2 regions of the Scandinavium manionii genome follow, and region 1 is predicted to be linked to the other one. Evidence: predicted binding sites of a transcription regulator. Region 1 holds the regulator's gene; the other holds the start of a gene.
The links. The regulator Fur, encoded in region 1, represses iron uptake genes when iron is present. The targets are predictions, from matches to a motif close to ATAATAATGAGAACNACTATCAA.

Region 1 (16,143 bases):
TTTTACCGCATGTTCTGCGTTACCCACTTCCGGCTTCAGCACGTAGTACTGAGACGTCAGCTGGGCGACGTTGATCAAATCACTCTGCTGTGCAGGCTGACCCGCACGGTTATGAGTTGCCATTGCCTGGTCCTTCTTATGCTTAGATGGTGCCGCAAACCTTTTCAATTAATTCCGCGGGGAACTGCATTGACTGCATGATGTGTTCGACCATGCTGCATTTACGACCGGTATTGGTGTTAGTGATAACCCAGTAAGGGGTTTCTGGTACCTGCTTAGGCTTGGTCTGATTGCCGTTTTTCAGTAGCGTTGCTTCGTCAGAGGCGAAGTAAACGCGCGTACGGCCATGCAGCGACTCGGTAGCCAAAGCAAATGCTTTGCTGTCTAAGGCGTAAAGTGTCGTCAGCACCAGCAGGAAACGGTTGACCGCTTTTTTCTGCTCAGCGTATTCGTCAGAAAGCATCAGCTCGCGCATGGCACGAACGTTATCTTTCAGTGAGGACACTTTTTTAACCGCAGCGACGACCGGTGCAGACGCGGGGGCCGGGGTTTCTTTGGCTACGGTTGCTGCCGCCGCCTGCGATACGGCAGAAAATTTCAGCATGCGCCGTAAAATGTCGGATGCGCTCTCGCCAATGTGCTTAGTGTGGCTGGCAATAAAGCCGTAGAGTTCGTCATCAACTTCGATCGTTTTCATCTTAATCCAGTGAGATATCTTTTCTGAATACAAGTTGTTGGGATTATAAGGACAAAACCCAACAGCGGATAGCGTGTCGGCAAAAACTCAGACGACTACTGAGTGTTGCAGCCGGGCGGCAGAATGTTCAACATGATACCCTAACCCGACGTAGCGAAAAAAAGAACTTTGCCATGAAATTAAACAGCCGAGCGCAAACTGCACAAAACCTGCACACTAATTCTCCCATCGTCCTCGTTCACGGCCTTTTCGGTAGCCTTGATAACCTCGGGATCCTCGCCCGGGATCTGGTTGTCGACCACAATATCCTGCAAGTCGATATGCGTAACCACGGCCTTTCCCCTCGCGACCCGGAGATGACCTACGCCGCAATGGCGCAGGATCTTGTCGATACGCTCGATGCCAACAGCATTGAGAAGGCGATTCTGATAGGCCATTCAATGGGCGGTAAAGCAGTGATGGCGTTTACGGCGCTAGCCCCTGAACGCGTTGAAAAACTGGTGGCAATTGATATTGCTCCGGTAGCTTATCAGGTGCGCCGTCACGATGAGATTTTTGCCGCCATTAACGCCGTGACCGACGCGGGCGTGTCCAGCCGCCAGCAGGCTGCGGAAGTCATGCGTCAGAATATAGATGAAGAAGGCGTGATTCAGTTCCTGCTGAAGTCGTTCGTCGACGGCGCGTGGCGCTTCAACGTGCCAGCATTGTGGGATCAATACCCACATATCGTTGGCTGGGAACCGATTCCTGCCTGGGACCACCCTGCTCTGTTTATCCCTGGCGGAAATTCGCCTTACGTCACCACGGAGTATCGCGAGGCGTTATTGGCACAGTTCCCGCAGGCCCGCGCGCATGTGATCGCGGGTGCCGGACACTGGGTTCACGCAGAAAAACCGGATGCGGTGCTGCGTGCGATTCGCCGTTATCTGGCAGAATGATTAAAATCCGAGCAAGCAAGCGCCATTGTGCCTCCCGGCGTTGGCGTGCGGGTTTCGCTGATGTATGATTGCGCGCTATCTGCGCCGGGCCTGTCGTCTGGCGGCTTGTTTCCCCGAAGTCACTCTGAATCATGGCAAAAGAACAAACGGACCGAACGACATTAGATTTGTTCGCAAATGAGCGTCGCCCGGGAAGGCCGAAAACCAATCCGCTCTCGCGCGACGAACAATTACGCATTAATAAGCGTAATCAGCTTAAACGCGACAAAAGCAACGGTCTCAAACGCGTTGAGTTGAAGCTCAATAACGATGCCGTGGATGCGCTTAATGAACTGGCTGACGCCAGAAATATGAGCCGCAGCGAGCTTATCGAAGAGATATTGTTGCAACAACTGGCTGCATTACACGGCCAGGAACTTGTCTGAAAATACGGCAAAAAATCACTTTCATTTAGCAGAGAGTGCAGTACGGCGCGATTGCAGTTTCCGCGCACTTCTCCTCCTGCTATCATTGCCTTTATCTGTGGGCAACATTCCACCATCATTTCAATACGTTTCAAGAGGTTATTTTACTCATGGCAATCACAGGTATTTTTTTCGGCAGCGACACCGGTAACACCGAAAATATCGCGAAGATGATCCAGAAGCAGCTTGGCAAAGACGTTGCCGAGGTGCATGACATTGCCAAGAGCAGTAAAGAAGATCTCGAAGGTTTCGATATTCTGCTGCTGGGTATCCCGACCTGGTACTACGGTGAAGCACAGTGTGACTGGGACGACTTCTTCCCGACGCTGGAAGAGGTAGACTTCAACGGTAAGCTGGTCGCACTGTTTGGCTGTGGCGATCAGGAAGATTACGCAGAATATTTCTGTGATGCGTTGGGTACCATCCGCGACATCATCGAACCGCGCGGCGCAACTATCGTTGGTCACTGGCCGACCGAAGGCTACCATTTCGAAGCCTCTAAAGGTCTGGCTGATGACGCCCACTTTGTGGGTCTGGCCATTGACGAAGATCGCCAGCCGGAGCTGACCGCTGAGCGTGTCGAAAAATGGGTGAAACAAATCTCCGAAGAGCTGCACCTCGAAGAGATCAAGAACGCCTAATGATTTAGTACGGTGCAGCATTCGTACTGCGCCGTATTAGCGATAAGTTGTGTTAAATTAATAGGTAAAAGCAATCAAATTAATCGCTACAAATTTTTAACTTTTGAGCACATATCTGTACAATGTCACCTGTTTTGACGAGGTCGGATGTTTCGCTTTGCAGATGATGCCTCGTTTTTGAAAAGCATACTTTGCTCAGGGTTTACGGTTCCCATTTAGGGCAGGCAGTCCTATAATGAGACGCATTATCCTGAATTCATTCTTAGTAATACTTCCTCATAGGGAAGTGTATCGCCTAGCAACAGGACTGATTCCGCATGACTGACAACAATACCGCATTAAAGAAGGCAGGCCTGAAAGTCACGCTTCCTCGTTTGAAAATTCTGGAAGTGCTTCAGGAGCCGGACAATCACCATGTCAGTGCGGAAGACCTTTATAAACGCCTCATTGATATGGGCGAAGAAATTGGTCTGGCAACGGTTTATCGCGTTCTGAACCAGTTCGACGATGCCGGCATTGTCACCCGCCACAACTTCGAAGGCGGCAAGTCTGTTTTCGAACTGACTCAGCAGCATCATCACGATCACTTAATCTGCCTCGACTGCGGCAAGGTTATTGAGTTCAGCGATGACTCTATCGAAGCGCGTCAGCGTGAAATCGCCACTCGACATGGCATTCGTCTGACCAACCATAGCCTTTATCTTTACGGCCACTGCGCAGAAGGCGACTGCCGTGAAGATGAACACGCACACGACGCCGCTGAGAAATAATCAGCGTTCGCTCAAAAGCAAAAAGCCAACCTCGCGGTTGGCTTTTTTTTGGCATAAATTTCAGGCAATCACAGAGGCCGATAGTTGAGGGTTATGGCTTTGTGGTTGTGGTCGTCGTGTTGTTGTTACGAATTTCCTTCCAAATCTGGTCACAGCGGGCTTTCACCGCCTGATCGTTGCCAGTACGCGTTGCCTGGATGCACTGTTGATAATCCAGAACCCGCACGCTTTCCTGATTGGCAAACTGCTGATGTGACTTCTCGGTTTTCAGTACGTCCAGCACATTCTGACACGCCTGAATTTTATCCGGGTTGCCTTCAGCGGTGTTAATACAAGCGCTGTACGCCTCTTTGAGCTTGTTATCTTCCTGTGGCGTCTGGGGTTGCGTGCATGCGACAAGTCCGGATGCCATCATCGCGATGAGAATCAATTTTTTCATGATACGGCCTCATAGGCGCGCGGCGACGTTAACGCTGCCGCGCGACTTGTCAGAAAATGGTGAACGGGGCGATAACGATGAATTTCACGTCACGCTCATCCTGGAAGATGTTGCCGTAACCCCCGCCATAGCTCGGGATGTCGGAGTGGTTGTCGTATTGAGTAAAGTGCAGCTTGAACAGCGTGCCTTTCGCTCGCCCTTCCTGAACGGTGTACATCGCATCGAGGCTGTAAGCTGACTCTTTAATTTTATTCGAGGAGATATCTTCGCGCTGACCTGCGCTATTGATAAGCCAGTCAGACGGTTTGGCATCCCAGGCATAAACATAAGACGCGCCCACAGCCCAGCCCGGCATATCCCAGTTTTTCAGATCATACATACCGCCAAAGAACACCGCTTTTTCGCCATTGGCGTTGAAATCTGAGCGGTTATCCCACCAGATATCCAGTCGGCCGTTGGAAGACGCATAGGTTGGGGTCATACGCTGAAGGAAGTAACCCTGTTGCCCTTCCGCTTTTACCCATGTTCCTTCGAGACGCAGGTCAACAACGTCGCCCACTTTATAACCGAGGGTCAGGGCCTGTAACCACGCGGTACCGTCATAGATATCGTTGATAGTGTTGCTACTGACGGTGTCACGCGCACCGTAGAACTGGTAGCTGGTCGAGAGTGGCGCCCCGGCAACATCAAATTTATAGCTGGCTTTGGCGAAGTACTGATCCATAAAGCCTTCTGCCTGACCAAATGCGGCTTCGAGCACCAGGTCATTTTTGAAGTCGTATTTAGCACCGATGGAGTGCAGGTACTCCACTTTGGTTTTCTTGTCGTTCTGATAGAAATGGTCAGTTTCGAGGTGCCATGGCGCTTTGTACTCGTTGGTCCACATATACGAGAAGCTCAACGCACCGGCATCGCCGTAATCAAAGTTTGCCCCGGCTTCAGCACCCTGATAAGTACCAGGCATAAAGCTCCAGTGCGGTGCTAACAAAGTCTGGCCAGTAGGTTGAATATAACCTGCACGCGCCCAGGTCGGCCCCAGTTTAAATTTCGCGGCGGCTTTATACAGGCTGATCCCGCTCTTATCGCCAGACCAGTCTTCGTCATAGCCTTTGTTAACAGAGGAGAACGCGATTTCGTTTGGGTGACCGCTTTCGGCGGATTCAGCCATTTCGATTGCGGTGAAGGCCGCAATATCCAGGCCGATAAAATCTGCAGCATAACCCGACTGGAAGTCGAGGTTGGCGTTCCAGGTGGAGTGAGAAAGGTTGGTTTTGTACTTATCGCCGTCGGTTACATCTTTACGGTCACGCTCACGCTGCCAATAATAGATGCCGCCGGTTAAGGTTGAATCGTCTACGAATCCTGCTGCACTGGCTTGCGGAACTGCAATCCAGCCCGACATTGCGGTGACCCCGGCAATAGCCAGCGCCAGCGTACTACGTTTGCCACTGAACGTACGCATGTGTATATCCTCTTTGACTTTTAAAAACGCGTTCGCAAAGCGAACAACGATAAAAAATAAGTACTGCAAAAAAGTAGCGAGGCAGAAAAGTCCTAACGCTATGCATGTAGACTATTTTTCGCGACGCGAATTATCAATCCTTTTTCCGCACAAAAACGCAAGATTATGACAGGGCGCACATATTTAATTGCGTTTTGTTACATATGCACGTTTCAGCATGAAGCCACGAGAACCGCTAATAGCAGGGGATTCTAAAAAAGAAGGGAAAAATGACTCTGAAAAATGTAACAAGACCGGGGCGCTGTTTCATGAATGAAAATGATATTATTTCGCATCACAAAAATGACATAAAAAAGCGCCGCATTGCGCGACGCTTTTTACTTTTAGCAGAAGCGAAACTTATTCGCCCGCTTTTGCCCAGGTATCACGCAGGCCAACGGTACGGTTAAATACCAGCTTATCTGCGGTGCTGTAGCGGCTGTCGAGACAGAAGTAACCTTCACGTTCGAACTGGTGCGCTTTACCCTCTTGTGCGGCTTTGAGCGACGGCTCAGCATAGCCCTGCTTGATAACCAGTGATTCCTGGTTAATGACAGACAGGAAATCTTCCGCCGCGCCCGGGTTTGGTACGCTGAACAGACGATCGTACAGGCGAATCTCAACCGGCAGCGCGTGGTGTGCGCTTACCCAATGGATAACGCCTTTCACTTTACGGCCATCAGCCGGATCTTTGCTCAGGGTTTCCGCATCGTAAGTACAGAAGATGGTGGTGATGTTACCTTCCGCATCTTTCTCTACGCGCTCGGCTTTAATGACGTAGGCATTACGCAGACGCACTTCTTTACCCATCACCAGACGCTTGTACTGTTTGTTCGCTTCTTCACGGAAATCAGCACGATCGATCCAGATCTCACCGCTGAACGGCACATCACGGCTGCCCATTTCTGGTTTGCTCGGGTGATTCGGCATGGTGACGATTTCGCTTTCGCCCAGCGGGTAGTTTTCGATAACCAGTTTAACCGGATCGATAACCGCCATCGCACGTGGCGCGTTTTCATTCAGATCTTCACGAATGCAGGATTCCAGAGAAGCTATTTCAATGGTGTTGTCCTGTTTGGTCACGCCAATGCGCTTGCAGAACTCGCGGATAGACGCGGCGGTGTAACCACGACGACGCAGACCGGAGATGGTCGGCATACGCGGGTCATCCCAGGCTTCCACATGCTTGTCGGTCACCAGCAGGTTCAGCTTACGCTTGGACATTACGGTGTATTCCAGGTTCAGGCGAGAGAACTCGTACTGACGCGGATGAACCGGGATGGAAATGTTGTCGAGCACCCAGTCATACAGACGACGGTTATCCTGGAATTCCAGCGTACACAGCGAGTGTGTAATGCCTTCCAGCGCATCGCTGATGCAGTGGGTGAAGTCATACATCGGGTAGATGCACCACTTGCTACCGGTCTGGTGGTGATCGGCAAATTTAATGCGATACAGCACCGGGTCACGCATGACGATGAACGGAGACGCCATGTCGATTTTGGCACGCAAACAGGCTTTACCTTCTTCGAAACCACCCGCACGCATTTTTTCAAACAGCGCCAGGTTCTCTTCCACGCTGCGGTCGCGGTGCGGGCTATTTTTGCCCGGCTGCGTCAGGGTACCGCGATATTCTCGGATTTCATCTGCGGAGAGTTCGTCCACATACGCCAGACCTTTGTTGATAAGCTCAATCGCATACTGATGCAGCTTATTGAAGTAATCAGAGGAGTAGCAAATCTCGCCGGACCAGTGGAAACCTAACCACTCAACGTCTTGCTTGATGGACTCAACGTATTCGATGTCTTCTTTCACCGGGTTGGTGTCATCGAAACGCAGGTTGCATTGGCCCTGGTAATCCTGAGCAATGCCGAAGTTCAGGCAGATAGATTTTGCATGACCGATGTGCAAATACCCGTTCGGCTCAGGCGGAAAACGGGTATGAACGGTCGTGTGCTTACCACTGGCCAGATCTTCATCAATAATCTGGCGAATAAAGTTAGTCGGGCGGGCTTCTGCCTCACTCATCGCGGGTTCCTCAAGGCGTAAACAACATATAACGGCGTATGATCTTATAAGCTGCGTGCGGAGACAACCCTTACTTAGAGAAAAAGCGCGGTTAGCTGTTGATCTGGGTTGTCTTGCCCCATAAAAAAGCGGCGGAGGATAACCCCCCGCCGCTAAGGCATATAAACTTTACAGCTATACTCAGGAACGATTACTTGCCTTTAATCTCATACAGCGGTGTGACGCCTGCAACAACCTGACCCTGCGCCTTGATAACCAGGCCGCTGAAGTCGTCGATGTTGCTGCAAACCACCGGGCTAATCATTGAGCGTGCGTTGGCGTTCAGGAAGTCCAGATCCATTTCCAGGACTGGCTGACCTGCAACCACTTCGGCACCCTCTTCCACCAGGCGAATGAAGCCCTGGCCGTTCAGCGCAACGGTATCGATACCCATGTGGACAACGATTTCCGCGCCATTCTCGGTTTCGAGACAGAACGCATGATTAGTATTGAAGATTTTAACGATGGTGCCTGCTGCCGGAGAAACCACCGTTTTTTCGGTTGGTTTCACTGCCACGCCGTCACCGACAGCTTTGCTGGCGAAGGCTTCATCAGGAACCTGCTCCAGCGCAACCACATCACCGGTCACTGGCGAAACCAGCGTGGCGATAGTCGCTGCGTTTGGCACCGCCTGCGGTTTTGCCGTTGCAGGTGCCACGACCGGAGTTGGCGCGGCTTCTGCCGCAGCGACCGGGCCGGTGGTTTTCATCGCGTTAGCGATTTTTTCTGCCACGAAGCCAACGATAATCTGCACGCTGGTTTTGTTCAGACGAATCACACCCGACGCACCCAGGCGTTTCGCCAGCGCTTCGTTAACCAGAGAGGAGTCTTTCACATTCAGACGCAGACGGGTGATACATGCATCAATCCCGGTCAGGTTGTCTGAGCCGCCAACGGCTGCAATGTACTGGCGAGCCAGTTCAGTTGCATCCTGCTCTTTATTACTGCTCACATTCACGTCCTGACCATCGGCTTCACTACCGGCAACAGCCAGTTCGCGACCCGGCGTCATCAGGTTGAATTTGAGGATAGTGAAACGGAACACCACATAGTAGATAACGAAGAACACCAGACCCTGAGGGATCAGCATCCACCAGTGTGTCGCCAGCGGGTTACGCGAGGACAGCACCATATCCACCAGACCGGCGCTGAAGCCGAAGCCCGCAATCCAGTGCATGCTGGCAGCGATGAACACGGAAATACCGGTCAACACAGCGTGGATGAAGTACAGAACCGGCGCCACGAACATGAAGGAGAATTCCAGAGGCTCGGTGATACCGGTGAAGAAGGCCGCGAATGCGCCCGCCATCATGATACCCAGCACTTTGGCCTTGTTTTCCGGACGAGCACAGTGGTAAATCGCCAATGCCGCACCTGGCAGACCGAACATCATAATCGGGAAGAAGCCCGCCTGATAACGACCGGTGATACCCACAACCGCTTTGCCCGCTTCGATAGACTGCGCGCCGCCAAGGAAGTTAGGAATGTCGTTAATACCGGCAACGTCAAACCAGAATACGGAGTTCAGCGCGTGGTGCAGACCCACTGGAATCAGCAGACGGTTGAAGAACGCGTACACGCCCGCACCGACAGAACCCAGTTTCTGGATATGTTCACCAAATGCCACCAAGCCGTCGAAGATAATCGGCCAGACATACATCAGAACGAAAGCAACCGCGATCATGACGAAAGACGTCAGGATTGGCACCAGACGGCGACCGCTGAAGAACGACAGCGCTTTTGGCAGCTCAACGCCGCTGAAGCGGTTGTACAGTTCCGCAGAGATGATACCGACGAGGATACCAACGAACTGGTTACTGATTTTACCAAAGGCCGCTGGAACCTGGTCCAGTGGAATTTGTTGGATCATCGACACCGCTGCTGGTGAGCAGAGGGTTGTTAAAACGAGGAAACCGACAAAGCCGGTCAGTGCTGCTGCACCGTCTTTATCTTTGGACATACCGTAAGCCACACCAATCGCAAACAACACAGACATGTTGTCGATGATTGCGGAGCCAGATTTAATGAAGAACGCGGCCAGTGCGTTAGATCCGCCCCAGCCCACCGGGTCAATCCAGTAGCCGACACCCATCAGGATGGCTGCGGCAGGCAGCGTGGCCACTGGCACCATCAGTGCGCGGCCAACTTTTTGTAAATAACCTAGAACACTCACTTTTATTCCCCCTATGAGACCCCGAGCCGACTTAGTTAAAGCCGTATATTTTTATAGTGTGACTATCTTGAAGCACAGCGATGTATCACTAGCTCCTATGAGTGTGTGGAAAATTAATTCGCCTCGCAAATTAAAAGCACCTTTTTTGTGACTTTTATCACCAAATATCGTCTTCACCCCCTCTTCATACTGGCTAACAGTGAAAACTTATTTTATCATTCGAAAAATCAGGACGGATTACCGCCTCTCGTTGCCAAACCAGGTTACTCTTAACAGAGATTCGGTACCAATCCGCCAACATTTATTTTAACTATTGAGGTGAACAATGAGACTGATTCCCCTGGCGACAGCAGAACAAGTAGGCAAATGGGCCGCCCGTCATATCGTCAACCGCATCAATGCGTTCAAACCCACTGCGGACCGTCCATTTGTTTTGGGCCTGCCAACCGGTGGTACACCGCTCACCGCCTATAAAGCTCTCGTAGAGATGCACAAAGCGGGCCAGGTTAGCTTCAAACACGTTGTGACCTTCAACATGGATGAATATGTTGGTCTGGCAAAAGAGCACCCGGAAAGCTATCACAGCTTCATGCACCGCAATTTCTTCGATCACGTTGATATTCCGGCTGAAAACATTAACCTGCTGAATGGCAACGCGCCAGACATCGATGCAGAATGTCGTCAGTACGAAGAAAAAATCCGCTCTTACGGCAAAATTAACCTGTTCATGGGTGGCGTAGGCAACGATGGCCACATCGCATTCAACGAACCGGCTTCTTCCCTCTCTTCACGTACCCGTATTAAAACCCTGACCCATGACACCCGCGTGGCAAACTCCCGTTTCTTCGACGGTGACGTGACTCAGGTGCCAAAATACGCACTGACCGTGGGCGTGGGCACGCTGCTGGACGCTGAAGAAGTGATGATTCTGGTGCTGGGCCATCAGAAAGCACAGGCGCTGCAAGCGGCCGTTGAAGGCAACGTGAACCACATGTGGACCATCAGCTGTCTGCAGTTGCACCCGAAAGCGGTAATGGTGTGCGACGAGCCGTCCACCATGGAACTGAAAGTGAAGACGCTGAAGTACTTCAACGAATTAGAAGCCGAAAATATCAAAGGTCTGTAATTGAATCCCCGTCCCTTTTCGAAGGGGCGGACGCATTTTTGACACCGGGGGTCGTATGTATGCATTAACCCATGGCCGAATTTATACCGGCCACGAAATTCTGGATGACCATGCGTTGGTTATCGCCAATGGCCTGATTGAACGTATTTGCCCACAGGTCGAGTTGCCGTCCGGGATTGAGCAACGGTCGTTAAATGGCGCCATTCTTGCTCCCGGTTTTATCGACGTCCAGTTGAACGGCTGTGGCGGCGTGCAGTTCAACGACAGCCCGGATGCGGTGACCGTTGAAACGCTGGAAATCATGCAGAAAGCCAACGAAAAATCTGGCTGCACCAGCTATCTGCCAACGCTGATTACCTCCAGCGACGAATTAATGAAGCAGGGTATCCGCGTGATGCGTGAATACCTGGCGAAATACCCGAATCAGGCGCTGGGCCTGCACCTGGAAGGGCCATGGCTGAACATCGTCAAGAAAGGCACTCACAATCCGGATTTCGTGCGCAAGCCAGACCATGAGCTGGTCGATTTCCTGTGTGCTAACGCCGATGTGATAACCAAAGTCACCCTGGCCCCAGAAATGGTGCCTGCCGAAGTGATCACCCGTCTGGTTGACGCCGGGATTGTGGTATCCGCCGGTCACTCCAATGCGACGCTGAAAGAAGCCAAAGTCGGTTTCCGCGCCGGTATCACTTTTGCCACGCATTTATATAACGCTATGCCTTACATCACCGGGCGTGAGCCAGGTCTGGCAGGCGCAATTTTCGATGAAGCTGACGTTTACTGCGGCATCATTGTTGACGGTCTGCATGTTGATTTCGCTAACGTGCGTAACGCCAAACGCCTGAAAGGCGACAAGCTGTGTCTGGTCACCGACGCCACCGCACCGGCAGGCGCGCACATTGATGAGTTCATTTTTGCTGGTAAAACAATATACTACCGGGATGGACTCTGTGTGGATGAGAACGGCACGTTAAGCGGTTCAGCATTGACCATGATCGAAGGCGTGCGTAACCTGGTAGAACACTGCGGAATCGCGCTGGATGAAGTACTGCGTATGGCGACACTCTACCCGGCCCGCGCTATTGGCATTGACAAACAGCTGGGAAGCCTCGCACCAGGCATGGTAGCCAACCTGACCGCGTTCACTCGCGATTATAAAATCACTAAGACCATCGTTAATGGTAACGAGGTCGTTGCTGAGTAAGTAAAGTATGACATCAGGCGGACACGCTCAAATTGGTAATGTTGACCTCGTTAAACAACTTAACAGCGCGGCCGTTTACCGCCTGATTGACCAGCATGGTCCTATCTCGCGCATTCAAATTGCCGAACAGAGCCAGCTTGCTCCCGCCAGCGTGACCAAAATCACGCGTCAGTTAATAGAACGCGGCCTGATCAAAGAAGTCGATCAGCAAGCCTCCACGGGGGGTCGCCGCGCTATTTCGATAATCACCGAAACCCGCAATTTTCACGCTATCGGCGTGCGTCTCGGGCGTCATGACACGACCCTTACGCTCTACGATCTGAGCAGTAAAGTCATCGCCGAAGAACACTACCCGCTGCCGGAGCGCACCCAGGAAACCCTGGAACACGCACTGCTCAACACCATCGCCACCTTTATTGAAAACAGCCAGCGCAAAATCCGCGAGCTGATTGCTATCTCGGTTATCCTGCCTGGGTTGGTCGATCCGGAAAGCGGCGTTATCCGCTACATGCCGCATATTCAGGTGGAAAACTGGGGCCTGGTCGGCGCGCTGGAAAAACGTTTCAAAGTGACCTGCTTTGTCGGCCACGATATCCGCAGTCTGGCCCTTGCCGAGCACTATTTCGGTGCAACGCAGGACTGTGAAGACTCCATTCTGGTGCGCGTCCACCGCGGAACGGGTGCCGGGATCATCTCCAACGGCCGCATTTTTATTGGTCGTAACGGCAACGTCGGCGAGATTGGTCATATTCAGGTCGACCCGCTGGGCGAACGCTGTCACTGCGGCAACTTCGGTTGTCTCGAAACCGTCGCCGCCAACGCCGCCATCGAACAACGGGTGCGCCTGCTGTTAGAGAAAGGCTATCAGAGCAAAGTCTCGCTGGATGATTGCTCCATTAAAGCTATCTGCAAAGCCGCGAATAAAGGCGATGCGCTGGCCAGTGAAGTGATTGAACAGGTCGGCCGCCATCTTGGCAAAACCATCGCCATCGCCATTAACCTGTTTAACCCACAGAAAGTGGTTATCGCCGGTGAAATCACTGAGGCAGAGAAAGTGCTGCTACCGGCGATTGAAGGCTGCATCAATACGCAGGCACTGAAAGCGTTTCGTCATAACCTGCCAGTAGTGAAATCTGAACTGGATCACCGCTCCGCGATTGGCGCTTTCGCCCTCGTCAAACGCGCCATGCTCAACGGAATGCTGCTCCAGCGTCTGCTGGAAGCTTAACCGCCGTACCTCTCCTCCCGTTGCACAGGCAGACGGGAGGATAATGTGTATAATTACGCCTTTCCTAAATAAGACGTCGGACAGTCCATGACCCTTCAGAACATCATTTGCGATATTGACGGCGTGCTGATGCATGATAACGTCGCCGTTCCTGGCGCTGCGGAGTTTTTGACCCGCGTGCTGGAGAAAGGCATGCCGCTGGTATTGCTGACTAACTACCCTTCGCAAACTGGTCAGGACCTGGCCAACCGCTTCGCGACCGCGGGTGTCGACGTGCCGGACAGCGTGTTTTATACCTCAGCAATGGCAACGGCCGATTTCCTGCGTCGTCAGGAAGGTAAAAAAGCGTATGTAGTCGGCGAAGGCGCGTTGATCCACGAATTGTATAAAGCCGGGTTTACCATCACCGATGTGAATCCCGATTTTGTTATCGTGGGCGAGACGCGTTCCTTTAACTGGGAAATGATGCACAAAGCGGCATTCTTCGTGGCGAACGGCGCACGTTTCATTGCCACTAACCCGGACACCCACGGTCGCGGATTTTATCCGGCCTGTGGCGCATTGTGCGCAGGCATCGAGAAGATTTCCGGACGCAAGCCGTTTTACGTCGGCAAACCCAGCCCGTGGATCATCCGCGCCGCACTGAACAAAATGCAGGCCCATTCAGAGCAGACGGTTATCGTCGGCGATAACCTGCGCACCGACATTCTGGCAGGCTTCCAGGCCGGTCTGGAAACCATTCTGGTGCTCTCTGGGGTGTCGACTGTGGATGACATCGACAGTATGCCATTCCGACCGTCGTGGATTTATCCGTCGGTGGCCGAAATCGACGTTATCTGAATGAAAACCACGTCCCCGGGCGTGGTTTTCTGTTTTATACCGTTGCAAAACAGATCCTCATCTAATAAAACACGCTATAAATTGCATAATCGTCAATACAGATGGCAATTCACTACGTGTTTTTCACTATTCTCTAATCCTCATTGCACTATTTTCTGTAACCCCGGTAATTCTCTTGCGCACTCGCCCGCTTTACGGCATTTTTTAAGTCATGCAACGCCACAACAACACGCAACAGAATTAACGGAGAAGTCGCTATGTGTTCTATTTTCGGTGTACTGGATATCAAAACGGACGCGGTCGAACTGCGTAAAAAAGCGCTGGAACTGTCTCGCCTGATGCGCCATCGCGGCCCGGACTGGTCAGGCGTATATGCCAGCGATAAAGCGATTCTGGCCCATGAGCGTCTGTCTATTGTCGACGTTAACGCCGGTGCCCAGCCGCTGTACAACGAAAAGAAAACCCACGCGCTGGCCGTAAACGGTGAAATCTACAACCACCAGGCGCTGCGTGCAGAATACGGCGACCGTTATCAGTTCCAGACCGGATCCGACTGTGAAGTCATCCTGGCGCTGTATCAGGAAAAAGGCCCGGAATTCCTCGACGAGCTGGAAGGCATGTTCGCCTTTGTGCTGTACGACAGTGAAAAAGACGCGTACCTGATCGGCCGCGATCACATCGGGATCATCCCGCTGTATATGGGCCACGATGAACACGGCAACCTGTACATTGCCTCCGAAATGAAAGCGCTGGTGCCGGTTTGCCGCTCCATTAAAGAATTCCCGGCGGGCAGCTACCTGTGGAGCCAGGACGGTGAAATTCGTCCTTATTACCAGCGTGACTGGTTCGATTACGATGCAGTCAAAGACAACGTCACTGACAAAGCCGAGCTGCGTCAGGCGCTGGAAGATTCCGTGAAAAGCCACCTGATGTCCGACGTGCCTTACGGCGTGCTGCTCTCCGGCGGTCTCGATTCTTCGGTTATTTCTGCTATCACCAAGAAATTTGCCGCCCGCCGCGTGGAAGATCAGGAGCGCTCTGAAGCCTGGTGGCCGCAGCTGCACTCTTTCGCAGTCGGTCTCGACGGTTCACCGGACCTGAAAGCCGCACAAGAGGTGGCAAACCACCTGGGCACTGTGCACCATGAAATTCACTTCACCGTGCAGGAAGGCCTGGATGCCATCCGCGACGTGATTTATCACATCGAAACCTATGACGTTACCACCATCCGCGCCTCCACGCCGATGTACCTGATGTCACGTAAAATCAAAGCGATGGGCATCAAAATGGTGCTGTCCGGTGAAGGTTCTGACGAAGTGTTTGGTGGCTACCTGTACTTCCACAAAGCACCAAACGCAAAAGAACTGCATGAAGAAACCGTGCGTAAACTGCAGGCGCTACACATGTTTGACTGTGCCCGTGCCAACAAAGCGATGTCTGCCTGGGGCGTTGAGGCGCGCGTGCCGTTCCTCGACAAGAAATTCCTCGACGTGGCGATGCGCATTAACCCGCAGGATAAAATGTGCGGCAACGGCAAAATGGAAAAACACATTCTGCGCGAATGCTTTGAATCCTACCTGCCAGCAAGCGTGGCATGGCGCCAGAAAGAGCAGTTCTCCGATGGAGTAGGCTACAGCTGGATTGATAGCCTGAAAGAAGTGGCCGCAAAACAGATTACTGACAAGCAACTGGAAACCGCGAGCTTCCGCTTCCCATACAACACGCCGTCTTCCAAAGAAGCGTATTTGTATCGTGAAATCTTCGAAGAGCTGTTCCCTCTGCCAAGTGCAGCAGAATGCGTTCCTGGAGGCCCGTCAGTCGCCTGCTCTTCCGCTAAGGCTATCGAATGGGACGAAGCGTTCAAAAACATGAACGATCCATCAGGCCGTGCGGTAGGCGTGCATCAGTCAGCCTACAAATAACGTCACGTTTTTAACGATGGGCCCTGCGGGGCCCATTTTGCGTTATGGTCGATAATCGGACGGAGAAAAAGACGTAATAATCAATTATTGCCGATAAATTCGCCTCGCTGTTCGCAACCTAACCAAACAGTCA
Region 2 (16,143 bases), on a different contig from region 1:
CATTTTCTCAAACCACGGGCGCACATCAAAGGCCAGAATGTCCTGGGCAGTCATCTGATGGTAGAGAATAAAAACGACGGCAATCAGTCCCTTAACGATAGCGGCGTCGCTGTCGCCGTACAGCTCAATTCGTCCGTCGGCGCTGCGTTTCATCACAATCCACACCTGACTCTGGCAGCCCTGAATAATGTTTTCCGGGTTATGCGCGTCCTCGCTGAGTGGGGCTAAACGCTGGCCCTGCTCGATGATATACAGGTATTTTTCTTCCCAGTTGGCGCAACGACTGAAGTTACGCAACAGCTTATCTTTGTCCGGCAATGCGGCCATAAAGCCTCCCTGTCAGCCCAGTAAACGATGGATACGTTTCAATCCTGCCACCAGACGGTCCACCTCTTCAACCGTGTTATACATCGCAAGCGATGCGCGACACATAGCTGGCACGTTATAGAACGCCATTAGCGGCATGGCGCAATGGTGTCCGGTCCGCACCGCAATGCCGTAGTTATCGAGGAAACTGCCGACATCATAGGCGTGATGTTTACCGAGATTGAACGCGATAACGCCGAGTCGATTTTGCGGGCCGTACAGCGTGAGATCCGGCACCGTTGCCAGCTCCGCCAACGCGTAATGCATTAAGGTGTGCTCGTAATCGGCAATATTGTCGAGACCCAGCCCGCTGACATACTCCAGCGCTGCCCCGAGGGCGATAATCCCGCCGGTGTTTGGCGTGCCCGCTTCAAAGCGCCACGGCGCTTTCGCCCAGGTGGTGCCTTCCGTCAGGCTAACGGTAGCAATCATTGAGCCTCCGCCTTCCCACGGCGGCATATCCTGCAAAATTTCGTCTTTCGCGTACAGTACGCCGATGCCGGTCGGGCCGTACAACTTGTGCGCTGAGAAAACATAAAAATCGCAGTCCAGGCTTTGCACATCCACGGCGTGATGCATCACCGCCTGTGCCCCGTCGATCAACACTTTTGCGCCGTGCTGATGTGCCAGTTCTATCAGCGCCTTCACGGGGTTTTCCGTGCCGAGCACATTCGACACCTGAGTTATCGCCAGCAGCTTCGTGCGTTCGTCAAACAGACCGGGGATTGCATCCAGCTGCAGCGTGCCGTCAGCGTTAAGTGGGATAACGCGCAGTTCAGCGCCAACGCGCCTACAGAACATCTGCCACGGCACGATGTTGGCGTGGTGTTCCATCTGGCTGATAACGATGTTATCGCCCTGTGTGACGTTACTGTCGCCCCAACTGTTGGCCACCAGATTGATCCCTTCGGTGGTGCCACGCACAAACACCAGTTCTTCCGCCGAACGGGCATTCAGGAAGGTAGCGGCCTGCTGGCGCACCTGCTCCATTCGGGTCGTCGCTTCAGCGCTGAGGGTATGTATACCGCGATGAACCGCCGCATAACCGTGACGATAAAACTCCGCTTCGGCGTCGATGACCGCATTAGGTTTTTGCGCGCTGGCCGCGCTGTCCAGGTACGCCAGCGGCTGGCCATTGACTTCACGGGTCAGCAGTGGGAAATCGGCCCGCACCCGTTCAATGGAAAATGTCATGCTCTTCCTCCCGGCAAGCGCTGGCCAATCCGCGCCAGCACTTCACGCCTGATGGTCTCATCGCTAATGGCTTCAGTCAGCTCAGCGGCAAAGGCATACATGATCATCTGCTGGGCGGCCTGCTGTTTGATTCCACGCGAACGCAGATAGAACAACTGTTCGTCGTCAATACGCCCGATAGTCGCACCGTGGCTGCACTTCACGTCATCGGCATAGATTTCAAGCTGCGGCTTGGTGTCCACTTCTGACAGTTTTCCGAGCAGCAGATTGTTATTGGTCATCTGCCCGTCGGTTTTAATCGCGTGCTGCGCAACATTGATAAGCCCGTTAAATACCGCCCGGCCTTTATCGCTGACGATGGTTTTATGCAGCTGACGGCTATTGCAATAGCCTTTGTTATGCGCAAGCCAGGTACGGGTGTCGCACACTTCATTATTCACCGGCATCGCCAGACTGTTAATGCGCAGCGTGGTGTTTTCGCCGTTGAGCTGGGTACTGGTGTTATGCCGCAGAACCACACCGCCGAGCAGGAAACTGTGGCTTGTCGCGCTGGCATCCTGAGCGAGCTGAATGTCGTTATGACCAAAGTGAAAGCTGGTCGGGTTTTCAAACGCGAGTTTGATATGCTGCAAATGCGCGCTGTCCGCGACCTGCATCGTCAGGCGTGAACCGGTAAAGTGGCGCGCGTCGTTCAGACTGGCGTAATGTTCAATCACCGTGGCTTCCGCCCCCTGCGCCAGTTCCAGATGATGGCGATAATGCGCGGTGTTCATCTCCTCGCCTTCGACACCCTGGGTGATATGCATCAACAGCAAAGGTCTGGCTGGGCGCTGATTGCGCGCCACCTGAATATGCGTCACCGTCTGTGCCAGGCTTTCCGTGAGGTGCAGGAACACTTCCGGCTGCACCGCCGCAGGCAACGTCTCACGCGCGTTATCGACCGTGACCTGGAAACCGCTCTCTGCCAGATCATCGCTCAGTTCGCAGATAAATCGACCGTTCACAAACACCATTCGCAGCGCATCAACCGGCAGCGCCAGCGCGTCACGCTGTTGCGCATCGATCGACGCTTCGGCGCTGACAAACTGGCTGTTCAGCAATCCATCCAGCGGCGTGTATTTCCAGTTTTCCTGTTTACGCGTTGGCAGACCGAGACGCAGCATCTGCTGCAGGTGCTGTTCCGAATATGCCGTGCGCGCGGTGCTTTGCGCCTCAAACAGATGATGCCATTGCTGCAGCGCGTTACTGCTGTTCGGTAAGCCAGCCATAACCCTGCTCCTCCAGCTGTTTGACCAGCGTGAAATCGCCGGATTTAACGATACGGCCCTGATACAACACATGCACAAAGTCCGGTTTGATGTAGTCAAGAATACGCTGGTAATGGGTGACGATAATGAACGCGCGTTTGCCGTCACGCAGCGCATTGACGCCGTCGGAGACAATTTTCAGCGCATCGATGTCCAGCCCCGAATCGGACTCGTCAAGAATGCACAGTTCTGGCTCAAGCACCGCCATTTGCAAAATGTCGTTACGCTTTTTCTCACCGCCGGAGAAACCGACGTTGACTGAACGGGTCAGCAAATCTTCCGGCATTTTCAGCAACTTGATTTTCTCTTCCATCAGATCCTGAAAATCAAAGCGATCGAGTGCTTCCTGGCCACGATATTCCCGCACCGCATTGAGCGCCGTTTGCAGGAAAAACTGATTACTGACACCGGGAATTTCCACCGGATACTGGAAGGCCATGAAAATGCCTTCTCCGGCGCGATCTTCCGGCGCCAGCTCCAGCAGGTCTTTGCCTTTGAATTCAACCGTTCCGCCGGTCACTTCGTAATCTTCACGCCCGGCCAGCGTCGCCGACAGCGTACTTTTCCCCGAGCCATTCGGCCCCATGATGGCATGCACTTCACCCGGGCGAATGTCCAGACTAAGCCCGCGCAGGATCTCTTTATCTTCTACCGCTACCTGTAAATCTTTAATGCTTAACATGGGTGTCCCTTAATGCTTAACCGACGCTATGTTCGAGGCTTATTGCCAGCAATTTTTGTGCTTCGACCGCAAACTCCAGCGGCAGCTCTGAGAAAACGTCCTTACAGAAACCGTTAACGATCATTGAAATCGCGTCGTCTTCGCTGATACCGCGTTGCAAGCAGTAGAACAGCTGGTCTTCACCGATGCGCGAGGTTGTGGCCTCGTGCTCAAGCTGAGCGCTGTTGTTGCGACATTCAACGTACGGGAAGGTGTGAGCCCCGCTGTCCGGGCCAATCAGCATCGAGTCACACTGGGTGAAGTTACGGGCGTTGGTCGCCGTCGGCATGATTTTGACTAAGCCGCGATAGCTGTTCTGACTGTGTCCGGCGGAGATGCCTTTCGAGATAATGGTCGATTTGGTGTTTTTGCCGATGTGGATCATCTTGGTGCCGGTGTCGGCCTGCTGATGTCCGGCGGTCAGCGCCACCGAGAAGAACTCACCGATGGAGTTATCGCCGCGCAAAATACAGCTCGGGTATTTCCAGGTAATGGCCGAGCCGGTTTCCGACTGGGTCCATGACATTTTGCTGTTTTCGCCTTCGCACAGCGCGCGTTTAGTAACAAAATTCAGAATGCCGCCGGTGTTGTTATCGCCCGGGAACCAGTTCTGAACCGTGGAATATTTCACTTCCGCATCTTTGTGGATGATCACTTCCACCACCGCGGCGTGCAGCTGGTAGCTGTCGCGTACCGGGGCCGAGCAGCCTTCGATATAGCTCACATAGCTGCCTTCATCGGCCACCAAAATTGTGCGCTCGAACTGACCGGTTTTTTCAGCGTTTATGCGGAAATAGGTCGACAGTTCCATCGGGCAGCGCACGCCTTTTGGCACATAAATAAAGGTGCCGTCAGAGGCGACCGCGGCGTTCAGTGCCGCAAAGAAGTTATCGTTGCCTGGCACCACAGTGCCGAGATATTTCTGCACCAGTTCGGGATAGTCATGGATAGCCTCGCCGAACGAACAGAAAATAATACCCTGCTCGCCCAGCTTTTCCCGGTAAGTGGTCGCCACAGAAACGGAGTCGAAAATCGCATCGACCGCCACCTCACGACCTTCACGGACCGGCACACCGAGCAGGCTAAACGCATCCTCGACTTCCTGACTCAGGAACGCATTGGCCCCGGTTTGCTGCACCGCACCCGGTTCTGAGGCGCAGGTTTCATCGCAGTTACCGCATGACGGCGCGGAGTAGTAGCTGTAATCCTGATAATTCAGTTTGTCGTAATGCGCTTTCAGCCAGTGCGGCTCTTCCATTTCGAGCCACGCCCGAAACGCGTTCAGGCGAAATTCGAGCATCCACTCTGGTTCGTTGCGTTTGGCAGAAATGGCGCGCACCACCTCTTCGCTGATCCCTTTCGCCAGTTCGTCGGTCTGCAGGTGGGTAAAGAACCCTTCTTTATAATTGAGCTGACCACCGGCCCAGGTTTTGACATCGTCAGTTGCTTCAGTATTACGTGACATAATTACTCCGCCTGCACCCCGAAACTTTCACCACAGCCACATTCATGCTGGGCCTTCGGGTTGTGAAACTTAAAGATCTGATTTAAGCCTTCGCGCACATAATCCACTTCCGTGCCGTCGATAAAGGGCATCGCCTGTAACGATACCCAGAGCTTCGCGCCGTCAGACTCGAACAGCAGGTCGTCTGCTTTCGGTTCGGTGACGGTATCCAGTACGTAAGCAAAACCCGCACAGCCGGAGGTTTTCACCCCCAGACGGATCCCTTGCACGCCCTGCTTGATTGCCAGATCGCACACGTGCGCCGCCGCGGCAGGCGTCAGGCTGATTCCGCGCCAGGAAAAATCAGCCGGGTTGAAGGTTTCTGAATGCAATTCCATAGGTCCACCTTATACGTTGAAGCCATCAGGGCATCCCTCTATGTTAGTGATAATGATTATCACTTCAACCCCTTGTCAGCAGGGGCTTTCAGCGGAATGCCTCCAACAGAGGGCTTTTACTAAGCATAGACCCTGTGCGCAGAGTGAACAGGGCTATCGGGAAATGTTCAATGCATTGAAAAATAAATGCTTTAACTTCAATGGCGGAGAAAAAATGTGACAATGAAAAGATGTATAGAAAATACCAATTTATGAGATAGGAATTGCTTTCTGCGGTTGCAATAAAAAAGCCCCGTTGCAGATGCGCACGGGGCTTTCAGAAAATACAGGTTCGTTAGTAGAGCGACGCCTGGCCTACCGGGCGCGTTTTGAATCGGCGGTGCACCCATAAATACTGCTCTGGTGCGCGCAGAATTTCTTTCTCGATAACCTTGTTCATATAGCTCGCGGCCTTGAACTCGTCTTCAGTCGGGTAATCGGTCAGTGCTTCACTGATGTACAGACTGTAACCCCGGTTATTGGCTTTACGCACCATGGTGATGGTCAGCAGGTCGGAGCCTGATAAGCGTTGAAGCACAAACGTACCGTTAGTGGTTGCCGCTTGCGGCACGGAGAAGAATGGCGCAAAGGTACTGCCTTTTGGGCCGTAATCCTGATCAGGTGCAAACCAGACCGCTTCCCCGTTTTTCAACGCGCTCACCAGGCCCCGCAGATTACGGCGATCGATCATCGCTTTATTGGAACGCAGACGCCCCTTGGTCTGCACCCACTCCATCAACTTGCTGTTGTGCGGCCGGTAGGTTGCCATCATCGGACGGCACAAGCCCATCGTTCTGCCGCCGAGTTCCAGCGACATGAAATGCACCCCGACCACCATGACGCCTTTTTTGTTTTCGAGCGCTTTGGTCAGGTTTTCGTAACCTTCTACATCAAACCATTTTCTAACCCGGGCATCGCTCCAGAACCAGGCCATACCGGTTTCAATTAAACCCATTCCGAGAGAAATAAAGTTCTGCTCAATTAATTTCTCTTTTGCTTCGGCAGTCATATCCGGGAAACAGAGTGTTAAATTTCTTGACGCAATCTTTTCTCTTCTTTTCAAAAATGGTCGCGCGGCGCGCCCGAGAGAAGACCCGATAATATACAGCAGCGGATAGGGAAGTTGGACTAGCAGCCACAGCACACCTAAACCAAACCAGGTTAACCAGTTGCGAGGGTGCAGTAACGTTTTGTCGAAGGCTTTTGCCATCGTTAATTCCTGTAAGCATGTGAACCAGTAGCGCATAAGGAAAAAACGAAAGAAATCATCAATCTTTAGGCGATACGTTGTGAATTTTCACGTTGGTTAAAAGCCAGTTTTAACCGAAACGCCAAAAGTCTCTTTGCAAAATGGATCCTGAATAGAGACAAAAGCGGCTTCCGTGGAGTGCAGGCGAACTGCTGCGATGAGGATGCAACATCTGTCAGGAAAAAGATAGTGAATTAATCTGAAGCTACCGTTAACTGCGCAGGAATAAAACGGGATCATTCTTAGGGTTAAGCACAATAAACGTCAGCAATTCTTATCATTAATTCGAGGAATGCCGGTTATTGAATCAATTCGCCAGAAATGATGGAGAAAAGCACCGGTATTCGGTGCTTTCGCCGTTCACTTTTTGTTCAATGATTCTAAACCACCGCCGTGGTGAGTCGGGAAGAGCAGCACAATTTGCCATGCTCATCGAAGATCTCTATCTGCCAGACCTGATGGCGGCGTCCGGCGTGCAGGGCTTTACAGACGCCACGCACCCGTCCGCTCCGCACGGCGCGAATGTGATTGGCGTTAACCTCCACCCCCACCACTTTCTCATTGCCTTCAGTGCAAAGATAACCCGCCACAGAGCCCAGCGTTTCGGCCAGCACCACCGACGCACCACCGTGCAGCAGGCCAAACGGCTGATGTGTCCGGCGGTCCACCGGCATGGTGGCTTCCAGGCTATCGTCGGTCAGACGCTCAAAGCGAATATCCAGCAGGCCAACCATGTTGCCCTCACCCATCGCGTTGAGCGCATCCAGTGTCGCGCTACGTTTCCAGATCATCCCATAATCTCCAGTAAAGCCTGCAACGGATGGCGTACGCCGCTGCCCTCAACGCGCTTCACCTGACTGCGACAGGAATATCCCGTGGCCAGACAGCGGTTGCGAGGCAGGCGTTGCATCGCCTGCTGCCAGGACAGAGCATAAATGCCCAATGAGTTCTCGTGGTTCTTCACTTCGTGCCCATAGGTTCCGGCCATGCCGCAGCAACCCACGCTGACGCTTTCCAGCTTCGCGCCAAAGCGGGCGAAAATAGACGCCCACTGTTTGGGTGCCATTGGCAAGGCGGTCACTTCGGTGCAATGACCGAACAGATACCAGGCCTCACCGCTGACGTCTCGCATTTCAGTATTCTCCAGCGCTTTCGGCAACCACTCATGCACCAGCTGAACCTGAAAATCCCCGCGTTTTTCGCCAAGCGTTTGCTTGTATTCGTCGCGATAGCACAGCACCAGCGCCGGATCGACGCCCACCATTGGCATCTCGAGCTGCGCCACCCGGTTGAGGAAATCGGCCGTTTTCTGTGCCGTTTTTGCAAAACGCGTCAGGAAGCCTTTAATGTGTTGCGCTTTACCGTTCGGCGAAAACGGCAGTACGACCGGCTGATAGCCGACACGCTCCACCAGCCGGACGAAATCTGCCACCACCTGCGCATCGTAGTAGCTGGTGAACGGATCCTGCACCACCAGCACCATTTTCGCTTTTTGTTCCGGGCTCAGCGCTTCGAGCTGTTCGAGAGTCAGATTCGCCGAGCGATGCCCCACCATCTGCTGCTGCAACGAAGGTGTCGACAACAGCGGCAGGTCAATCATGCCGATGTGCTTCTTCGACAAGCTTTTCACCCACGGCTGGCTGATAAAGAAGTTGAAGGTTTTCGGCGCGCGCGCCATCAGCGGCGCATAGCTTTCAACCGTGGCAACCACGTGATCGCGCATCGGGCGCAAATAACGGGTGTGATACAGCTGCAGGAAGCGCGAGCGGAAATCCGGCACGTCGATTTTGATCGGGCACTGCGTTGAACAGGCTTTGCAGGCCAGACAGCCGGACATCGCCTCTTTCACTTCGTGTGAGAAATCGTATTCGCCTTTATTGGCATGCCAGCTGTTGCGCGTCCGCTCTATCAGGCCGCGCAGGCTGGCGCGTTTTTCCGGCAGCTCTTTTTCAAGCTTGAGCGGATCAATCCCGCGATCCGCCAACAAACGCAGCCATTCACGCACCAGCGTGGCGCGTCCTTTTGGCGAATGCATTCGGTCGCTGGTGATTTTCATCGACGGGCACATCGGGCTGTTCGCATCGAAGTTAAAGCACAGGCCGTTGCCGTTACACTCCATCGCACCGCGCCAGGAGGTACGCACCGAAATCGGGATTTGCCGGTCGAAGGTGCCGCGTTTGACCGCATCCACCTTCATCATCGGCGCATCCACCCCTTCCGGCGGACAGATTTTCCCTGGATTAAGACGGTTATTCGGGTCGAATGCCGCCTTCACTTTGCGCAGTTCGCCATACAGCGTGTCGCCAAAGAAGGCCGGGCTATACTCTGCACGGAAACCTTTGCCGTGTTCGCCCCACAACAGGCCACCGTATTTTGCCGTCAGCGCGACGACGTCATCGGAAATCTGCTTCATCAGGATTTCCTGCTGCGGGTCGCACATGTCCAGGGCCGGGCGAACGTGCAGCACGCCCGCATCAACGTGACCAAACATACCGTAGCTGAGGCCATGCCCGTCGAGCAGCGCACGGAATTCAACGATGTAATCTGCCAGATGCTCCGGCGGCACGCAGGTGTCTTCGGCAAACGGAATTGGTTTGGCAGCGCCTTTGGCATTGCCAAGCAGGCCAACCGCTTTTTTACGCATCGCGTAAATACGCTCGATGCCGTCCAGTTCATTACAACGTTGCCAGCCGATAACGCCGCCCTCGCCTGCGGCGATCAGCGCATCAAGACGCTGGCACAGCGCGCTCACCTGGCCTGCGATCAGTTCTTCATCATCACCGGCAAATTCCACGATATTCAGGCCGAGCATCTCTTTGTCCGGCACGTCGGTAATGAGTTCGCTAACGGAGTGCCAGACGATATCTTCCCGCGCCAGATTCAGGACTTTCGAATCGACGGTTTCCACCGACATCGCACGTGCATCGACCATAAATGGCGCATTACGCAGCGCCGAATCGAAGGAATCATACTTGACGTTCACCAGGCGACGCACTTTCGGCAGGCGCGTGATATCCAGGCGCGCTTCGGTGATGAATGCCAGCGTGCCTTCCGACCCAGTCAACACGCGGGTCAGGTCAAATTCGGTCATCTCGTCATTGAAGACATGACGCAGATCGTAACCGGTGAGGAAACGGTTCAGTTTTGGGAAGCTGTCGATAATCAGCTGACGATTTTCTTTGCAGCGCTCATACACCGTGCGGTAAATGCGCCCGCTCGCCGACTGCTCTTTGGCCAGCGTTTCCGCCAGCAGCACCGGCATCGGCTGTGTATCAAGAATATCGCCACCCAGCAACACCGCCCGCACGCCCAGCACGTGGTCAGAGGTTTTGCCATACACCATTGATCCTTGTCCGGACGCATCGGTGTTGATCATCCCGCCAAGCGTGGCGCGGTTACTGGTTGACAGTTCAGGTGCGAAAAAATACCCGTAGGGTTTCAGAAACTGATTAAGCTGATCTTTGATAACGCCCGCTTCGACCCGCACCCAACCCTCTTCGGGATTGATTTCAATGATGCGATTCATATAGCGAGACATATCAATGACAATGCCCTGGTTCAGCGACTGGCCGTTGGTACCCGTCCCGCCGCCGCGAGGCGTGAAGACCAGCGAGCGGAAACGCTCTTCATCGGCAATGCGTGAAAGCAGCGCGACGTCAGCGGTTGAACGGGGGAAAACCACGGCATCGGGGAGGAGCTGATATATGCTGTTATCGGTCGCCATCGTCAGCCTGTCGGCATAACGGGTGGCGGTATCGCCGGTAAAACCTTGTTGCTCCAGTGCCTGCAAAAAATTCAGCACCAGCTGAACAACGCCGGGTGCCTGAGAAATCTGTGGGATCATGACGCTTGACCCTGCCTGACTAAGTTGTGTTGGACGATGGTGTAATAACGATGTTGTTGTGTCTGTTTTATCGTTTGCGTATAGCCTAATCGTTGTATCACATTTTTTACTGATACGCTTATCGGATTTCAGGGCGATCATCATCACGAAATTGTTGATATTATTATCAGTAAACGGATTTATCATCTGCGCCCTTCAGTGGGCGTAATCACAAAGGTATAAAATGTATGACAACCCTTCATCGGCCCCGAGATTTACCGCAGATCCTGCTGTCGGTGCTGTTTTTAAGCCTCATGATCGTGGCATGCTTGTGGATAGTACAACCCTTCGTTCTGGGCTTTGCGTGGGCCGCGACAATCGTTATCGCCACCTGGCCAGTCCTGCTAAAACTCCAGCGTTTACTGCTTGGCCGCCGCTCACTGGCGGTACTGGTGATGACCCTGCTGCTTTTTTTACTGTTCGTTATTCCAATCGCGTTGCTGGTCAACAGCCTGGTGGATGGCAGCACGCCACTCGTTCACGCGATTAGCGCTGGCAATATTTCGCCGCCGGATCTCGCCTGGCTGAACAGCATTCCGCTGGTCGGCAGCAAACTGTACGCAGGTTGGCACAGCCTGTTGGACATGGGCGGCTCGGCTATCATGGCTAAGGTTCGCCCATATATCGGCACCACCACCACCTGGTTTGTTGGCCAGGCGGCGCATATTGGCCGCTTTATGATGCACTGCGGTCTGATGCTGTTGTTCAGTGCGCTGCTGTACTGGCAGGGTGAAAAAGTGGCCTTCGGCGTGCGTTACTTTGCCACTCGCCTGGCGGCTAAACGTGGCGATGCGGCGGTGCTGCTGGCAGGACAAGCCATTCGCGCCGTGGCGCTTGGCGTGGTCGTCACCGCGCTGGTGCAGGCGGTTCTGGGCGGTATCGGCCTGGCGATTTCCGGCGTGCCTTACGCGACGCTGCTGACCGTGGTGATGATTTTCTCCTGTCTGGTACAGCTCGGTCCGTTGGTGGTGCTTATTCCGTCCATCATCTGGCTGTACTGGACCGGCGATACCACCTGGGGCACCGTGCTGCTGGTGTGGAGCTGCGTGGTGGGCACCATGGATAACTTCATCCGTCCGATGCTGATTCGTATGGGCGCAGACCTGCCGATGATACTTATCCTCACCGGCGTTATCGGCGGCCTGATTGCGTTTGGTATGATTGGCTTGTTCATTGGCCCGGTTCTGCTGGCAGTCTCCTGGCGTCTGTTTGATGCCTGGGTGCGAGAAGTGCCGCCACCGTCTGACGATGCTGAAGAAGTGCTTGAGGAACTTGAGACTTTGGAAGCTAGCCACGACAAGCTCGGCAGCTGATAAAACGTGGCCCGGACGCACCCTTGCACCGGGCCTGATACTTAAGCATTACTTATCGTTATTGCCCCACTGCGCCGTTATTCTGCTCACAATCACCGCTAACGCCCATTCAGAACTCTCAAATCCTTTACGTTTTTTTAACGATTAAGACCAATCTGATCGACGCAAAAATTCTGCATGCCTACTATTAGCTCACGGTTATAAATCAACACCTTGATTTATAAGCATGGAAATCCCCTGAGTGAAACAACGAATTGCTGTGTGTAGTCTTTGCCCATCTCCCACGATGGGCTTTTTTTTATCCTTTATTTGACCTCACAGCGGCTCAGCATCTGCCAGTTTTTCGCCAATTCTCGTGTGGTTCCGCTGACCTTAGCGATCACCGAGCCATGAACATCTGCCGATGATGACCCCGCCATCAGCGTAAATTCACCCGGTTCGACGATACGTTTCCCGTTACGGTCGGTAAAGTTCAGCATGTCGACGGGCACATGGAAGGCCAGCGTCGCCGACTGGTTCGGAATCAGCTCTACGCGCTGGAACGCTTTCAGCTCTTTCACCGGACGTACCATCGACGCCACGTTATCGCGCACATACAGCTGCACCACTTCGCTGCCGCGACGTTCACCGATGTTGGTCAGCGTGACCTGCACTACAATATCTCCATCGATAGCCACTTCAGGCGTGATAAGCGTCAGATCGCTCCATTGGAACTGCGTCCAGCCTTTACCGTAGCCAAATGGATAGCGACTGCCGAAATGGAAAGCGAACGGCGTGCCGCCGCTTTTCAGTTTGTGGTTGTAGTAATACGGCATCGCCCCAGCGCTTTTCGGTACGCTGACCACCAGCCGCCCTTGCGGTTCGGCGCGTCCGGTCAGGACATCGGCAATGGCCCAGCCGCCCTCCTGACCCGGCGCCCAGGCCATCAACAGTGCAGCAACGCTATCTTCCAGCCCTTGCAGGTTATACGGCCGGCCGCCGGTCATCACGACCACCACCGGTTTGCCGGTCGCCACCAGCGCGGTTAATAATTGCTGCTGAACCCCCGGCAGATTCAGTGAGTCGGTATCGGAGCCCTCGCCGACGGTACCACTCTGAAACAGCCCGGCCAGATCGCCCACACAGGCCACGATCACATCGCTTTCCTGCGCTACCCGCAGCGCATCAGGAATAAGCGAGGTGTCCATACTGACCGGAGACTGCTGCAGCGCTTTACCACTGCTGTCTCCCGGAAAGACCGGTGCGCCCGCCATGCGTTTTTCGATGATATGGCAGCCCCTGGCATAGCGGACATTCTCTTCACCCAGCGTCTGTCGCAGTGCCGCCAGCGGCGTGGTGACTTGCGACGTTTGCTCAAGCATATCGCTGATAATCAGGTGTACCGGGAAGCTGTAGCCGCTCAGCAGCGCCAGCGGATCGTCCGCCGTCGGGCCAATCACCGCCACGCGCGGTTTCCCGATAAACGGCAGCACGCCGTTGTTTTCCAGCAGCGTCAGTGAGCGCGTGGCCACATCCCGCGCCGCCTGCCGCGTTTGCGCACTTTGCAGTTCAATCGCGTTTTCATCGGTGTAAGGCTGCTCAAACAGCCCAAGTCGGAATTTCTCTGTCAGCGTCCGCGCCACGATTTCATCTATTTTCGCCATCGTTATCAGCCCCCGCTCCACGGCCTGCGCCAGATGACGCGCACAATCATCCTTCGGCAGTTCCACGTCTAATCCGGCATTAAAGGCCAGCGCGGCAGACTCTGCCGCGTCGTGCGACACGCCATGATGCTGGTGCAGCAAACTTATTCCGCCATAATCCGCCACGATGATGCCGTCAAAACCCCACTGCTCACGCAACACGGTGGTCATCAGGAACCCATCGCTATGCCCCGGCTGGTTATCAATATCGTGATAGGCAGGCATCACCGAACCGGCGTTAGCGAGTTTCACCGCCATTTCAAACGGCAGCAGGAAGGTATCGTTCAGTTCGCAGAACCCCAGATGGACAGGCGCATGGTTTCTCGCCCCTTCACTGAATGAATGACCGACATAGTGTTTCAGCGTGGCCAGTAAATCGCGTTTTTCGCCCTGTAAACCTTCGACGTAGGCGCTGGCCATGACGCCAACCAGCCACGGATCTTCACCAAAGGTTTCTTCGGTGCGGCCCCAGCGCACGTCGCGCGACACGTCCAGTACCGGTGCCAGCCCCTGATGGCATCCGGTCGCGCGAGCCTCCTCCCCGATACATTCCGCGGCATAGCGAATCAGTTCAGGATCCCAGGTCGAACCGTAGTTCAGTGAAGATGGGAATAACGTTGCGTCTTTGCACAGCAGACCCACCAGGCACTCCTCATGGAACAAGGCCGGAATACCGAGCCGCGTCTCTTCCACTAGCATTTTTTGCAGGCGGTTTGCGGCGCGCACCCCGGTTCGGGCATCAACAATGTGTGTCCCCATTGGACGGGTGATTTGCCCGACGCCGAGTTTCAGCCGCTCATTTAACGAAGCCTGAGCGGATACCCCGGCAAATTCATCACTCATGTCGCTGCGTTCGCGGTGATCGCCGGTTTCACTCAGCACCAGCCAATAGGCGTGCATCTGGGCAAACTTCTCTTCTGGCGTCATTCGCGCCAGCAAATCAGCAACACGTTCAGCGACTGGACGCTGCGCATCCTTATACAGTGCGGTCATCAACTTCCCCTCCGTTAAGGTTTATCTGGTTGAGAAGCAGTATTCAGAACCGGGCGAAGGGCGACAATTGTCGAAATTAACAGCGAAGTTATGATTTTTCGTTTTGTTTCAATTCTGTGAAGGCGCTCGACAAACTGCGCCGTGCATAAAAAAGCCCCGACAGCGCAAGCTGCCGGGGCGTTGATTGAGCAATTACTTACGCAGTTCGGCGAGGCTCAGCCAGGTCTGTACCACGGTATCCGGGTTCAGCGACAGGCTGTCGATTCCCTCTTCCATCAGCCAGGCGGCGAAATCCTCATGGTCAGACGGACCCTGACCGCAGATGCCGACGTATTTACCCTGCTTCTTCGCCGCGCGAATCGACATCGACAGCAGCGCTTTCACCGCCTCGTTGCGTTCATCGAACAGTTCAGACACCACGCCGGAGTCACGGTCCAGACCCAACGTCAGCTGAGTCATGTCGTTCGAGCCGATAGAGAAGCCGTCGAAATACTCGAGGAACTGTTCCGCCAGCAGCGCGTTGGATGGGATCTCGCACATCATGATGATTTTGAGGCCGTTTTCGCCACGTTTCAGGCCCTGACGCGCCAGCTCATCGATCACCGCTTTCGCCTGATCCACGGTACGCACGAACGGGATCATGATTTCCACGTTGGTGAGATCCATTTCGTTACGCACACGTTTCACCGCGTCGCACTCCAGCGCGAAGCAGTCGCGGAAGCTGTCAGCCACGTAGCGACCCGCGCCACGGAAGCCCAGCATTGGGTTCTCTTCTTCCGGCTCGTAACGCTCGCCGCCCACCAGATTGGCGTATTCGTTAGATTTAAAGTCAGAGAGACGCACAATCACGCGTTTCGGGTAGAACGCCGCGCCGAGCGTAGCGATCCCTTCGGTCAGACGGCCAACATAGAACTCTTTTGGCGAGTCGTAGCCTTTCATCATTTCGCGAATTTCGTTTTGCAGCTTCGCGTCCTGGTCGTCAAATTCCAGCAGCGCGCGTGGGTGCACGCCGATCATGCGGTTGATGATGAATTCCAGACGCGCCAGACCGACGCCTTCGTTCGGCAGGCAGGCAAAGTCAAACGCACGATCCGGGTTGCCAACGTTCATCATGATTTTCAGTGGCAGATCCGGCATGGTGTCGACGGTGGAGCTTTTCACGCTGAAGTCGAGCATTTCGGCGTAAACGTAACCGGTGTCGCCTTCGGCACAGGACACGGTGACTTTCTCGTCATCCTTCATGCGCTCGGTCGCATCGCCACAGCCGACGACTGCCGGAATGCCCAATTCACGGGCGATAATTGCTGCGTGACAGGTCCGTCCGCCGCGGTTGGTAACAATCGCCGCCGCCTTTTTCATGATCGGTTCCCAGTCCGGGTCGGTCATGTCGGTAACTAATACATCACCCGGCTGAATGCGGTTCATTTCACTGATATCGTGAATGACTTTCACCGGTCCTGCGCCGATGCGATGCCCAATAGCACGACCTTCGGCAATGATTTTGCCCTGCGCGTGCAGCGTATAACGTTCTGTCACCTGGCCTCGAGAACGCAC

Region 2: sufA (Fe-S cluster assembly scaffold SufA) is a predicted target of Fur. The motif match lies at 5,471-5,493, and genes of this name have one in related genera.

What each region holds. Positions count from the first base shown of each region.
Region 1 covers NZ_JALIGC010000040.1:361,882-378,024, forward strand. The annotation lists gene pgm (phosphoglucomutase (alpha-D-glucose-1,6-bisphosphate-dependent)) at 1-123, opposite strand, end outside; gene seqA (replication initiation negative regulator SeqA) at 143-697, opposite strand; gene ybfF (esterase) at 871-1,635, shown strand; gene ybfE (LexA regulated protein) at 1,767-2,060, shown strand; gene fldA (flavodoxin FldA) at 2,210-2,740, shown strand; gene fur (ferric iron uptake transcriptional regulator) at 3,058-3,510, shown strand; gene chiQ (ChiQ/YbfN family lipoprotein) at 3,602-3,949, opposite strand; gene chiP (chitoporin ChiP) at 3,999-5,411, opposite strand; gene glnS (glutamine--tRNA ligase) at 5,811-7,478, opposite strand; gene nagE (N-acetylglucosamine-specific PTS transporter subunit IIBC) at 7,669-9,690, opposite strand; gene nagB (glucosamine-6-phosphate deaminase) at 10,016-10,816, shown strand; gene nagA (N-acetylglucosamine-6-phosphate deacetylase) at 10,872-12,020, shown strand; gene nagC (DNA-binding transcriptional regulator NagC) at 12,028-13,248, shown strand; gene nagD (ribonucleotide monophosphatase NagD) at 13,336-14,088, shown strand; gene asnB (asparagine synthase B) at 14,346-16,010, shown strand.
Region 2 covers NZ_JALIGC010000032.1:123,845-139,987, forward strand. The annotation lists gene sufE (cysteine desulfuration protein SufE) at 1-327, opposite strand, end outside; gene sufS (cysteine desulfurase SufS) at 340-1,560, opposite strand; gene sufD (Fe-S cluster assembly protein SufD) at 1,557-2,828, opposite strand; gene sufC (Fe-S cluster assembly ATPase SufC) at 2,803-3,549, opposite strand; gene sufB (Fe-S cluster assembly protein SufB) at 3,566-5,053, opposite strand; gene sufA (Fe-S cluster assembly scaffold SufA) at 5,056-5,430, opposite strand; gene lpxP (kdo(2)-lipid IV(A) palmitoleoyltransferase) at 5,765-6,679, opposite strand; gene menI (1,4-dihydroxy-2-naphthoyl-CoA hydrolase) at 7,099-7,509, opposite strand; gene ydiJ (D-2-hydroxyglutarate dehydrogenase YdiJ) at 7,506-10,562, opposite strand; gene ydiK (AI-2E family transporter YdiK) at 10,790-11,914, shown strand; RNA gene rprA (antisense sRNA RprA) at 12,109-12,216, shown strand; gene MUU51_RS03760 (glycoside hydrolase family 3 N-terminal domain-containing protein) at 12,220-14,589, opposite strand; gene ppsA (phosphoenolpyruvate synthase) at 14,782-16,143, opposite strand, start outside.